Regions from separate parts of the Marinihelvus fidelis genome, predicted to be linked through region 1. Evidence: predicted binding sites of a transcription regulator. Region 1 holds the regulator's gene; the other holds the start of a gene.
What was found. The regulator sigma-54, encoded in region 1, starts transcription at its own class of promoters, with help from an activator protein. The targets are predictions, from matches to a motif close to TGGCANGNTNCNTGCTT.
Positions count from the first base shown of each region.

Region 1 (4,529 bases):
TCCCGGGCACACAGGCTTTCAAAGATTTCCCGCGAACTCAGGCCTTCGTCTTCGTTGGCCAGCGCGTTGCTGATGACTTCCAGCAGGCGTTTCTTGCTACTGGTGCGGACGGCGGGAAGTACGCTGTCCGGGCTGATCAGGTCGTCGACAAGCATGGGGTTTGATTCTCGGTAACCGGTCTTTTCAGGCGCGGGTCAGATGTTCTCGGCCGCCTGGTAATCAGGCTTTTCGTGGTGGTGGTCGCGCAGGCGATCTTTCAGGCGCCGCACCTGGCGGTCGATCTTGTCGGCCAGGCCGTCGATCGCGGCATACATGTCGTCTGCGTTGTCATTGGCGAACAGCGTACGTCCGCCCGCGTTGACGGTGGCTTCCGCCAGCTGCGTGTGTTTCTCAACGTTCAGGATCACATCAACGGTCACGACCTTGTCGAAATGCCGCGACAGGCGCTGCATTTTCTCGGTGACATAGGCGCGCAAGGCGGGGGTGACTTCGACGTGGTGTCCGGTAATCGTCAATTGCATTTTCCTTCTCCTGGTTTCGAGATGGAAAGGGACCGGCCCGCTGGGGCCAGCTTCAGGGTCAACTCTGGAGTTCGAACCGTCCGTAGAGTCCGCACAGGGTTCGCGGCGGGCGGCTTCGCAAAGAAACTGTCATGAGCAGATTCTATACCCGGCGACGCCGCTTTCCTAGTCCACCGCGCGCGCGGCCAGTCGACGGTAGGCACGGCGCCGCTCGCTGCTTGAGCCGATACCCAGGGATTCCCGGTACTTGGCCACGGTCCTGCGGGCCGCGCGGATGCCGGCTTCGCGCAATAAACGGGACAGTTCCTGGTCACTGAGCGGTTTGCTGGCGGGCTCTGCCTCGACCAGTGACTGGATATGGGCCTTGACCGCGATGGCGCTGATGTCACCGCCGTCGAGCGTGCGCACGTGGCTGGAGAAGAAGTACTTCAGCTCGAACAGGCCGCGTGGCGTGAAAATGTACTTGCGGGTGGTGGCGCGCGACACCGTGGATTCGTGCACGCCAACCTGCTCGGCAATGTCTTTCAGGATTAGCGGCTTCATCGCGATATCGCCGTCGTCCATGAAGCCGGACTGGTGGTCGACGATGGCCTGCGACACGTTCATCAGCGTGCGGTTGCGCAGCTCCAGGCTGGACAGCAGCCAGCGTGCTTCCTGCAGGCGGCCCTGCAGGTACTTGCGGTCCTCGCCGCCGGACTGGCGCAGCAGCTGGACGTAGTAGGTGTTGAGCTTCAGGCGCGGGTCGTTGTCCGGGCTCAGGTAGGTGACCCAGCGGCCCTCGACCTGGCGGGTGTAGACATCCGGCACCAGGTATTCCTGCTGGCGGTTGTCGTAGCGCGCGCCGGGGCGGGGCTCCAGCGAACGGATCAGGTCCAGCGCGGTTTCGAGGTCGTCGTCACCGGCACCGGTTTCGCGCTTCAGGCGTTCGAGCTCGGCGTCGGCCACCAGGTCGATGTAGTCCCGCGCCACGCGCTGGGCCAGGTCGCGGCCGGGCGTCGAGGCCGGCAGCACGGCCAGCTGCACGCGGATGCATTCGGCCGGGCCATTGGTGGCCACGCCGACGGGCTCCATGCGCTGGACGCGGCGCATGACCGCGCGGATCTCGGCCTCGTCGGTTTCCAGGTCGGGCAGCAGGGAGTCGCGGATATCGTCGATGCTGTCGAGCAGGTAGCCGTCTTCATCGAGCGCGAAGATGATCGCGGTGGCGATGGCGGCGTCGCGGTCATTGAACTGGCCCAGCTCGACCTGGAACATCAGGTGGTCGCGCAGCGAATCGCCGGACTCGTCGGCGATCTGGTTCTCGCGCTCGACGCTGAAGCCGGCCTCGGCCCACTGTTCGCCGCCGCCCATGTCTTCGCCCCACTGGTCGTCGTAGTCGCCGTAGGGGTCATCGGCCGCGGCGCTGCTGTCTTCACCCTGGGAGGGCGTGTCCCAGTCGTCCGCGCTGTCGGCCGCGGCCTCGCCACCCGGCTCGTCGAAGTCCAGCAGCGGGTTGGCCTCGACGGTGGCCTGCAGGTGTTCGCGCAGCTCGATACGGGTGAGTTGCAGCAGGCGGATGGCCTGTTGCAACTGCGGCGCCAGCGCCAGCTTCTGGCTCAGGCGTAATTGCAGTGAATGATCGACCATGACGCTTCGTACCCCGCCTACAGCCGGAAGGCCTGGCCCAGGTAGACGTTGCGCACGTCTTCGTTGTCCAGCACCACGTCCGGCGCGCCCTCGGCCAGGATCCGGCCCTCGTTGAGAATGTAGGCATGGTCGCAGATGCCCAGGGTCTCACGGACGTTGTGGTCGGTGATCAGCACGCCGATGCCGCGGTCGGTCAGGTGCTCGACGATGTTCTGGATCTCGCCCACGGAAATGGGGTCGACGCCGGCGAACGGCTCGTCCAGCAGGATAAAGCGCGGCCGCGTGGCCAGTGCCCGGGCGATTTCCACCCGCCGCCGCTCGCCGCCCGACAGGCTGATGCCGGATTGCTCGGACAGGTGCGCCACGCCCAGTTCTTCCAGCAGCGACTGCAACTGGTCCTCGCGGGCCTCGGCGTCCAGGTCGGGGCGCATCTCCAGGATCGACAGCACGTTGTCGCGCACCGACATCTTGCGGAAGATCGAGGCTTCCTGCGGCAGGTAGCCAACGCCCAGGTGTGCACGGACGTTGACCGGCTCGTGCGTGATATCGATGTCGTCGACCTTGATGCTGCCGTGACTGGCCGGGATCAGGCCGACAATCATGTAGAAGCAGGTGGTCTTGCCGGCGCCGTTGGGGCCCAGCAGCCCGACCACCTTGCCCGGTTCGACGCGCATGCTGACGCCGCGGACGACTTCGCGCTTGCGGTACGACTTGTGCAGGCTCTCGGTAACCAGCACGTCAGTGGCCGTCGTTCCCGTCGTCCGGGGTCGCCGGTGAGGCCGCGGCCTCGTCGGCCACTTCCGGGTCCATGCGAATGCGGATGCGACCATCGCCGGTATCGCCGCCCACGCCCTGGAAGTGCTGCTTGTTCAGGTCGTAGGTCAGTGCGTCGCCGGTAATGTGGTATTGCGGGTGAGTCACGTCGGCCTCGCCATTCAGGTTCACCAGGCCGTCACCCACCTGGTAGGTGATGGTCCGGGCCTCGGCGCGCACCAGGCCCTGTTCCTCGATTTCCTGTTCAAGCACGGCCGGCTGGCCCTGCAGCGTGACCAGGCGAACCTTGCCGTCGAGTTTCTCCACCGACGCGCGGTCAGCGGTGATGTGCAGGGTGCCCTGGTTGACCTCGACATTGCCACTGAGCACGGTGACACCGTCACCAAACGTGCCGTCGCCGGAGTCCGCCTTGACGTCGAGCGGCTGCTGCCGGTCGGTCTGCAGCGCGGCGGCATTCAGGGTGGCCAGCAGCAGGGTGGCCGCGGCCCATCGATCAATTCGCCTGGATCTCATACGTTCCTGTAATTCCGCTCTCAAGATGGTAATGGTTGGTCAGCATGTCGACACTGAAGCCCAGTGCCCGCATCTTTCCTGCCGGGTCGGCGACATCGACCCACTGGTCCGATGACGCCAGCCGGGGTGTCACTTCCAGCATCACTTCACTGGATTCGATTTCCAGGTGGTCGGATGGTTCGCCGGATTCCCTGACCATGCGTACGTTACCGGAAAACTGGATGATCTCACGGTCGCTGGATATCGTCGCGTGTTGCGCGTCAATGTTCCAGCGGAAGCCCTCGTGGTGCAGTTCGGCGCGGGGCGAGTCGAGTTCGCCGATGCCGGTGGCCGCGTCGTTGGCCAGCCGCGGCGCCCACAGCGTCACCACCGGCGTGCCCTGCTCATCGTAGGCCAGCATCCTGAAGTTGCCGAGGGCGTAGTCCAGGCGCGTGTCCAGGCCCTTGATCGGTCCGCCTTCGCCGTCCGTGTCCTGGCGCGACGCCCAGAAACTGAGCAGACAGAGGCCGCCCAGCAGGATGATGCCCCGGCGGGTGCGCGGTGACATCATGATGGCAGGTACCGGGCGATGGCGGGGTCGAGATGGCCTTGCGCGGCCAGCAACAGGTTGCAGATATCACGTGCGGCGCCTTCGCCGCCGGCCCTTGGCGTCACCCAGTGGGCGCGCTTGCGGACCGCTTCGTCGCCGTTGGGAACGCTGATGGCCAGGCCCACCCGCGAGAGGATGGGCAGGTCGATCCAGTCGTCGCCGGCATAGGCACAGTCATCGTCGGCGATGCCGGTGGCGGCCTGCAGATCGCGCCAGGCGTCGAGCTTATTGTCGCTGCCCTGGTAAACATGGCGGATGCCCAGCGCCGCCGCGCGCCGGGTGACGATGTCCGACGAACGCCCGGTGATCAGCGCCAGCGTTACGCCGGTGGCCTGCAGGGTTTTCAGGCCCAGGCCGTCACCGGTGTGGAAGGCCTTCATTTCGTTGCCGGCGTTGTCAAAGTACAGGCGGCCATCGGTGAGGACACCGTCGACATCCAGTGCCAGCAGCCGGACCCGGGCCGCGCGCGCCAGCAGTTGCGGGTCATAATTGGGCACTCAGACCAC
Region 1 is NZ_VYXP01000002.1:460,575-465,103, reverse strand. It holds gene ptsN (PTS IIA-like nitrogen regulatory protein PtsN) at 1-155, opposite strand, end outside; gene hpf (ribosome hibernation-promoting factor, HPF/YfiA family) at 195-521, opposite strand; gene F3N42_RS03470 (RNA polymerase factor sigma-54) at 687-2,147, opposite strand; gene lptB (LPS export ABC transporter ATP-binding protein) at 2,165-2,884, opposite strand; gene lptA (lipopolysaccharide transport periplasmic protein LptA) at 2,886-3,434, opposite strand; gene lptC (LPS export ABC transporter periplasmic protein LptC) at 3,415-3,981, opposite strand; gene F3N42_RS03450 (KdsC family phosphatase) at 3,981-4,520, opposite strand; gene F3N42_RS03445 (KpsF/GutQ family sugar-phosphate isomerase) at 4,521-4,529, opposite strand, start outside.

Region 2 (4,529 bases), on a different contig from region 1:
AAGGCTTCAACCAAGGGAACGCCGGCCGCAAACGTAATGGCCAGGGTTCTGCAAAACCGAGCAATCGCCGCCTGTCTAAGAATTCCACCGATAATTGGAATTTTGAGGCTGACCTTGTCAATCCAGTGTGCGAATGAAGTTGACCGCTTCTTGGCCATTACGATAGCGGTAATGGACAGAACAAGGAAGATAATTAAAAACAATCCTTTGCTTCGTAGAAACTCGCTGGCGTTGATCACCATTCGGGTGAATGCAGGCAAGTCAGCACCGAAGTTCTGGAAAATGGATTCGAACTGTGGAATGACATAAACGAGAAGAATAGCGGAAACGATAATGGCAACCGCAACAACGGCGATGGGGTAAAAAAGTGCTTTTTTAATTTTTCCCTTGATGCTTTCGATTCGCTCCTTGTATGAAGCAATTTCATCGAGAATCGTGTCAAGAACACCTGCGCTTTCACCCGCTTTGACAAGGTTGGTATAGAGTTCATCGAATTGAATCGGGTGGGCGCTTAGCGCTTCATGCAGACTGCCGCCAGATTCTACATCCGCCCGGATTTTATCGAGCATGGCGCGCATTCGAGGGTTTTTTGTACCACCTGCAATGATCTGAAATCCAGTAACAAGCGGCACGCCCGATTTGAGCATGGTCGCAAGTTGGCGGCTAAAGTTTGTAATTTCCTTGGACGAAATTCTTCGGCCCGCCGCACCAAAAAGTGGTTTCGGCTTCTTGCGTACCCTTATGGGGCTAATGCCCTGCCGGCGCAACTCTGCTCTTACGAGGTTAGGGGTGGGGGCGACTTGCTGACCTTTCAGTTTGACGCCACGTTTATCTCTTCCTTCCCAAAGAAAAATGGTGTTTTCTGCTTGAACGGTAGCCATGACCTAATCCTTGGTTACACGGTTGATTTCGATGAGGTCGGTTACACCTCGAGCAACTTTAAGCAGTGCCGCTTGTCGCAGGTCAAGCACACCTTCCTTGGCGGCTTCTTTGGCGATTTTTAGCGCACTGCCTTCTTCCAATACGATTTGTTGAATCTCTTCAGATAACGGCATCACCTGAAAAACACCGCTTCGTCCACGGTAGCCCTCGTTGCATTCTGAGCAACCAACGGGTTTATAGAGATTTACTTCGTCCAGGTTCTCGCTGTCAAAGCCGGCTCGGATCATCGCCTCTTCTGGCAGTTCGTCACGCTGCTTACATTTGTGCAGGGTCCTGATGAGTCTTTGGGCAATAACAAGATTGACTGCCGAGGTGATGTTGTAACTGGGTACACCCATGTTCATCAATCGCGTAATCGACTGCGGAGCGTCATTCGTGTGAAGTGTGGACAATACTAAGTGACCGGTTTGGGCTGCTTTGATACCGATTTCTGCCGTCTCGAGGTCACGAATCTCACCCACCATGATGACATCTGGGTCTTGGCGGAGAAATGAGCGCAGCGCCCGGGCAAATGTCATGCCCTGTTTGGCATTCTGTTGAACCTGGTTAATCCCATGCACACGAATTTCAACGGGGTCTTCAACCGTCGAAATATTCCTCCCCTCATCGTTCAGGAGGTTCAGGGCCGTATAAAGCGTTACGGTCTTACCTGAGCCCGTGGGCCCGGTCACCAAGATCATCCCGTAGGGCTTCTTGACGGACTCCAGGTAAATATCATGCTGGGTGGGCTCAAACCCGAGCCCTTCGATGCCCAAGTTTGTTGAAGCTGAGTCTAGAATTCGCAGAACGACTTTCTCGCCGAACAAGGTTGGGCAAGTGCTAACGCGAAAATCGATACTCCGTGTCCGAGTAATATTAAGCTTGATTCGGCCATCTTGGGGAACTCGCTTTTCCGCGATATCCAGGCCGGCCATGACCTTAAGTCTTGCCGTCAATCGACGGGCCATTTGGACCGGTGGGCTGGCTATGGACTTCAGAACGCCATCAAGCCTGTACCGAATACGGTACTTAGACTCGTAAGGTTCGAAATGAATATCCGATGCGCCCTTTCGAATAGCATCAAGAAGGACCTTGTTGATGAATCGAACGACAGGGGTTTCGTCAATCGCATTTTCTAGATCAATTTCATCGGTGTCCTCGTCGATCTGAAATCCGAGGTCCTCAAAACCTTCTTCGGAGTCGAAATCGTCAAATTCCTCTTCCGCGACTGCAAGAGCACGTTCGATAGCTTTGTCTAACTGGTCTGCCGCGACCAATATCGGCTCTACGTGAAAGCCGGAACTAAAAGAAATCTCATCGATGATCGTGTGATCGGTCGGGTCGGACAGAGCAACGAATATTGAATTCCCACGTAGATAAAGTGGCAATGCTTTGTGTTTGAGTATCAGGCTTTCACTGACCAGGCTGGTAGGTGTTTGACCAAGATCTAGTGAAGAGACATCAAGTAGTGGCACGCCATACTCAACTGAAGCCGCCTGGGCCAGCGTACTGGGGTCTAAACTTTGTTGTTGGCTTAGCCAAGCTAAAACGGTTGTGCCATTCTTGCTTGCGCCATCGCAAGCTGAGAGCGCCTCCTGCTCTTCCATCAGGCCTTCTGCGACCAGACGTCTGGCAAAACCACGTAACTGGCTGGACACCTTGAGTTCCGAATTCATGCGCGGCGCTCTCCACTCCCCTTTCCATCATTATATCGGAACATCATTACCTCAATGCAATGCGTAAATGAATATCAGAAACTAAAAAGCCCCTTGCGATCGCAAGGGGCTTTTAGAGTTTAGCCTGACGATGACCGTAAGTTATAGGTCACGCCAATTCGGCATAAACTTACTGGCGGCAGGTAGCCGGCAGGTGACGCAGCGCGCCCGTGCCGTTCGTCGTGCAGTCCCAGTTGATCGGGCCGGACATTGACGTCGGGTTGTAAGCGGCACCTGACGCGTCTTCGGGTGTCAGGAAGGCGCCCGGGTCAACGTCAGCACCAGTGTTAGTTGACTGAACGGTGATTCGACCAGTCCCCGGAGTAATTACCAGGTCGTTGCAGTACTGGCTTTCGCTGTTCGCGGTGTCGAAACCGTAGGCAGCTTCAGAGCCAGCGAAGTTGCCTTCTGACTGGAAGTACTCGGAAACGGCCAATTTAGCCGGTGCTGCCTGATTGATGCACTCGCCGACCTTAGCGCGGATGGTGTAGTCCTGGTAAGCCGGCACGGCCAGCGCGACCAGGATGGCGACGATCGCGATCACGATCATCAGTTCGATAAGGGTGAAACCCTTTTGAATTTGCTTAGTCACTTTCTCTACCCTCCAATGGTGATGATATTCGGTGCCTGATTACATTCAAGTCACCGGGATGCCCCTAGATGATTCATTGGGATGCGGGTTGTATAAATGCAGGGAGTGTGCCAAGTTTTTCATTGGTTGAAAAAACAGGGGGTTGGGGGCGATTTTATGCTGGATTTAGGCTTGAAATGACGGTGGAATGTCAGGATGTGACGAAAATTGTCACCTTTTTGCGCGTTATGTCGGGGTTTGGGCCAGGCGCAGGCCGGTGAACTGCCATCGGGCATCCGGGTAGAAGAAGTTTCGGTAGCTGGGGCGGCTGTGGTTGGGGGCGGTGGCGCCGCTTTTTCCTTTCAGCACCATCTGGTTGATCATGAATTTGCCGTTGTATTCGCCGACGGCGCCTTTGCTGGGCTGGTAGCCGGGGTAGGGTGCGTAGGCGCTGGCGGTCCATTCCCAGTTGGTGACGTTTTTGGGTCGGGTGGCTTCCCATTCGAATTCGGTGGGCAGGCGCTTGCCCTGCCAGCGGGCGTAGGCGTCGGCCTCGTAGTAGCTGATGTGGGTGACGGGTTCTGCCCCTGGCAGGGGCTGGTCGCCGCGCAGGGTGAAGTGGCGCCATTGGCCGTCTTCCGCCTTGCGCCAGTACAGGGGGGTGGTGATGCCGTGTTGCTGGCGCCAGGCCCAGCCGTCGGAGAGCCAGAGCAGCGCGTTGTTGTAGCCGCCGTCTTCCATGAACTGCAGCCACTCGTGGTTGGTCACGGGGTGGGTGGCCAGTTGGGCCGCCTGTAAATGCACCGTGTGCGCCGGGCCCTCGTTGTCGAAGGCGAAGCCTTCGCCCTGGTGGCCGATGGTGTACTGGCCTTCGGGCAGGGTTTGCCAGGCGTTGGTGGTGTCGTCCTTTGTCGGTGCTGCCGGGGCGGGGGCGTCGTGGTTGAACATCGCGGGCCAGGTGGGGTTTTGCCACAGCCCATGCTTGATATCCGTCAGCAGCAGTTCCTGGTGTTGCTGCTCGTGGTGGATCCCCAGGGTGACCAGGGGGGCGATGGCCTTCATCTGCTCCTGGCTGGCCTGGGTCAGCAGTTCTTCCATCGCCTGGTCGGTGGCCTGGCGCCATTCCATCACCCGCTCCAGCGGCGGCCGGGACATCATGCCGCGCTTGGGGCGGGGGTATTGCTCGCCCACGCCATTGTAATAACTGTTGAACAGGACCTTGTGGGCTTCGTCGAACGGCGTGTGGCCTTTTTTGTGTTCGCACAATACAAACGTCTCGAAGAACCATGTCGTGTGACCCAGGTGCCACTTGGTGGGGCTGG
Region 2 is NZ_VYXP01000012.1:46,892-51,420, forward strand. It holds gene F3N42_RS14540 (type II secretion system F family protein) at 1-881, opposite strand, end outside; gene pilB (type IV-A pilus assembly ATPase PilB) at 885-2,597, opposite strand; gene F3N42_RS14550 (pilin) at 2,767-3,228, opposite strand; gene egtB (ergothioneine biosynthesis protein EgtB) at 3,454-4,529, opposite strand, start outside.
Region 2: the regulator sigma-54 is predicted to act here: its motif matches at 3,325-3,341, upstream of F3N42_RS14550 (pilin).